DNA from 2 places in the Lactiplantibacillus sp. 7.2.4 genome. Region 2 is predicted to be linked to the other one. Evidence: predicted binding sites of a transcription regulator. Region 2 holds the regulator's gene; the other holds the start of a gene.
What was found. Region 2 encodes NrdR, which represses ribonucleotide reductase genes. Its sites were predicted from a motif close to ACACNATATATNGTGT; they were not measured.
Positions count from the first base shown of each region.

Region 1: KGF70_RS04385 (deoxynucleoside kinase) is a predicted target of NrdR. The motif match lies at 976-991, and genes of this name have one in related genera.

Region 1 is NZ_JAGYGS010000008.1:48,872-51,080, reverse strand. Features, by position in the region: gene serS (serine--tRNA ligase) at 1-4, opposite strand, end outside; gene KGF70_RS04385 (deoxynucleoside kinase) at 289-924, opposite strand; gene KGF70_RS04380 (D-alanyl-D-alanine carboxypeptidase family protein) at 1,310-2,116, opposite strand.
Region 2 is NZ_JAGYGS010000004.1:46,835-49,043, reverse strand. Features, by position in the region: gene mutM (DNA-formamidopyrimidine glycosylase) at 1-457, shown strand, start outside; gene coaE (dephospho-CoA kinase) at 467-1,060, shown strand; gene nrdR (transcriptional regulator NrdR) at 1,100-1,615, shown strand; gene KGF70_RS02200 (replication initiation and membrane attachment family protein) at 1,637-2,209, shown strand, end outside.

The DNA of each region.
Region 1 (2,209 bases), on a different contig from region 2:
ACATAACGACGTCTCCTTTGTAGAAATTAGTTGTAAATAAAAACAGTCTCTCCTCCCATATTGGGACGAAGAGACTGCGATTCGCGGTACCACCCAAGTTCAGGATTATTTGTTAATCCCACCCTTAAACGGATAACGGCCGTGCCGTGCAGTATTACCTGCCCACATTGTCGCGCCGGAGTTTCGACTGCCGGTTCACACCACCCACCGGTTCTCTGAACGTCTACTTAAAACGCGCCGTGTTTACTATTCACTGTCTACTATAAATCATTGATGTCCAAAAGGCAACTAGCCGAGACTCTTAACCTTTTCATCAATCAAGCGAATGACTTCCTGACGGGCACTCGGGTCCGCAACGAAATCTAATTGGTCGCCATCGATTTGCATCTTAGGGCTGTGGTCATAGTTAGCGTACCAGTCCGTATACCGTTCGTTCAACGTTTGATAGTATTGGTATAGGTCTGGATCTTGGTCGATTTGTTCATATGAGCGGCCCCGCTTTTGAATTCGCTTGAGCATCGTATCGAACGAAATATTGATGTGAATCAACAAGTCTGGGCTCTTCTGATGCTCAGCTTCAGGCAATTCTTGCATCATGTTATTCAATAGCGAGTCGTAAATGTCAACTTCGGTGTTGGTCGCCCGTCCCAAATCCCCGTTTAAATGGAACAATAATGAATCTTCGAAGATTGAGCGGTCCAAGACGTCCAAGTCGTTGGCAAACGCTGATTTGATACTATCCAACCGTTTATTTAAAAAGTAGATTTGTAATAAGAACGCATACTTCTTAGGGTCCTTATAAAATAACGGCAAAATGGGATTATCATCAACTGATTCGTAAAACGCTTTAGAGCCGAAATGTTGGGCTACTAATTGCGTTAAACTCGTCTTGCCGGCACCGATTGTTCCTGACATTACAAGCATGGGGCGTCTCTCCTTTTAGTCACGTCAAAATTTTGATTATCTTTAAAAGCAACACTACATATTGTACGCACCCAAGTCCTAAAATGCAATATCTGGTGAGTCAATTCCATAAAAAACTTAGTTTGGCTTAATTTGTCTTGGGAACGTGATTAAAGCGTGCTGGTTTTCAAGGTCAAAAGCGGCCTTTCCACCACCATGCGATTGGCTTCCTGGCTGTAGCGACCGACAAGCACTAAGCCAACCAACTGTCACGTTTTAATTTCATGCTAGATGATGACTAGCATAATTTCTAATTTCATCCCACTAAAAAAGGCATCCCCCAGATTGGAGACACCTACTCAATTTGCTGTTCAAGAACATCCGCGACTCAGGGGCGTACCACCGTTTATATCGCGTCAGTCATGTTCCTAAGCAAGTATTGCTTAGCCGCCTTTTCACGTGCCTTTAACAGGCTCACGTATTGTTCCAAGGTCAGGTTGTGCTTGGTCATGAATTGGGCACTCTTTTTGCCGACGTAGCGGAAATGCCATGATTCATAATCAATCCCTGTTGACTTGGTCCCGCTCTTCGTAAAGCGCAGTACGAAACCGTAGTCTGGGGCGTGCTTGATTAACCATTGTTGCCCCTTGTTCTTGTCTGATGAAGAGAGCAACTGATTGCCATGCGTGTTATACCAATGCGTGTTCATGATATCAGCGGCTAAGCCGGTCTCATGCTCACTACCACGTGGTACCGCCACGTATTCTTTCGTCAGCTTCAAGGCTTCTTTGGCCGACTTGCCCTCATTCTCATAGGTTTGAATCGATTGACTCCAAACCTCTTTTTGATAGGCAACGGACCGGTAACCAGAAACGATGGTTGCCGGGTACCCGGCCTTCTTAGCGCCAGCCATGAAAGCTTCCAGCGGCTTGACGATGGATGTCCGGACATCGATCCCGTTGACACTCGACTTACTGAAACTCATTTCTGAGCGCTTGTTCCACTTGTTGACGACAACCAAATCAGCATCCGTCGACTTGACGCCCTTCGGCAATTCACTGATCAATCGTTGTCGTTTGGTCTGCGTCTTGGTCGTTTTCGCCGAACTGCTTGATGATTTTGACGCACTCGACTGGCTGTTAGCGCCACAACCACTCAGGACGCCGACTAACGTTACTAATGCTAAACCTCTTACTAAATTACGCTTCCACATTTCTCTCGCTGCCTTTCTCTGTCCTAGCTTAGCATAGAGGACGGATTTAAAACTTGTTTTCCAGTCGATATTTGATAATTTTTAATGATTTTT
Region 2 (2,209 bases):
GGAACTATCGGTGGCTGGACTACGCACAATTGGCCCGGAGCCGGTCGCTGACCAACTGACCTTGGCTTATCTGACTGCGACGCTTGAACATTCCAAGAAAATGATCAAGCCGCTCTTACTGGACCAGAGTAAGATTGCGGGCATCGGCAATATTTATGCGGATGAAACGTTGTGGATGAGCAAGATTCATCCGATGCGGCCAGCTAATTCGCTGACAGCCGATGAAATTGCAACGTTGCGCGACAATATTATTACCGAAATGGCATTAGCCATCAAAGGACACGGAACGACGGTACACTCGTTCTCAACGGCGTTTGGTGAGGCCGGTCAATTTCAGAATCACTTGCACGTCTATGGTCGTGAAGGTGAACCTTGTGAGCGGTGTGGTACGATGATTGAGAAAATCAAGGTCGCGCAGCGTGGGACACATTTCTGTCCCCTTGAACAACGATTGTAGGTGACCACCGTGACGAAATTAATCGGGTTGACCGGTGGGATTGCGACTGGAAAATCCACCGTTTCTAAGTTATTAGCGCAGTATTTACCTATCGTGGATGCTGACAAAATCGCCTGGGCGGTCGAAGGACCAGGACAACCCACGACGCAGAAAATCGCTGCTAAGTTTGGGCCGGACGCATTATTGGCGGATGGTTCACTCAATCGGCCATGGCTCGGCCAGTTAGTTTTTAATGATTCGGCCGCCTTGCAGGATTTGACGGCCATTACCAGTTTGCCGATTCAATATGCGATGTTTGAAGCCATCGTCGCGGCAGGCCAGTCGAATCCAACGGCGATTATTCTAGACGTGCCGTTACTCTATGAGAGTGGCTGGCAGAATGTCTGTGACCAGGTTGTCGTCGTGACTGCACCACCGGCCATCGTACTAAAACGCTTGATGGCGCGCAACCAGCTGTCAAAGCAAGCGGCCCAGGCACGAATTGCGAGTCAGCTGCCATTGGCTCAAAAGGCCGCGTGGGCGGACGTGGTGATTGATAACGGTTCAACCGTTGATAAAACTGAAGCCGCCGTGTTAAAATGGCTAGAAACTATGACTGTTTAATAAAAATAATTGTGACTTGTTACAAGGGGTGTGAAAGCTATGCAATGTCCACATTGTCATCATAATGGCTCCCGTGTGGTTGACAGTCGACCGACTGATGACGGTCGCGTCATCCGGCGTCGGCGGGAATGCGAAAACTGTGGTTTCCGATTTACGACGTTTGAACGGGTCGAAGCGACCCCGTTATTAGTGATCAAGAAAAATGGTGCCCGTGAAGAATTCAATCGTGAGAAGGTCTTACGAGGGATTATTCGCTCCGCCGAAAAACGCCCAGTCAGCATGGAAACCATGACTGGGGTCGTTGATGATGTTGAAAATAAAGTCCGGTCACTGGGTGAAAATGAAATTTCCAGCCAAGTGATCGGTGAGTACGTGATGGAACAGCTCGCGGATATTGATGAAATTTCTTATATTCGTTTCGCTAGTGTTTATCGCCAATTCAAGGATATGCACGTCTTCTTGAACGAACTCCAAGATATGATGGAACGTGACAAGGTCAAGTTGGCGAAACCGTCAGTGAAGACCGAGCACGCGCCAAAACGTAAAAAAGATTAGGTCAAAAGAATGGTGAACAAGATGCCAAATGAAGAACCATTGACGCCCAAATCAGGACTGGTGGTCCCACAAGCCCCAGCGTTGAGCGCCGCCCAGCAAGCAGTCTTAGCGGAGCTGTATTTACCGTTGATCGGGCCACTGGCATATAGTTTGTATGCCGCGCTGCGAAGCTTACAAAGCAGTGAAAACGAACTGAGTAATCGTCGTAGTCATGCGGAATTGCTAGGAATTTTGAACGCAGATTTACCGACCGTATTGGCAGCACGTCGTAAACTAGAGGCGACGGGGCTGTTACGGAGTTATTACCAACAAGATGAGCTCGGCACTTTGTATATTTATCGCTTGCAGGCACCGCAACTAGCCTTACAATTCTTTGCAGATGACCTGTTAAGCGTTTTGCTGCTCGATACTGTTGGGGAATTACGCTACCAACAGCTGGCTAGTGATTTTGCCACGCAACCGGTGGATCTGACGGCGGCGAAGGACGTGACGGCTAATATCCTCGAGGTATTTCACGTTGATGGTCATAAAGTCACGACCACGCCACGCCCTGTCCAGCAGGTGCGGGCACAGCTGGCTGCCAATGAACCGGCT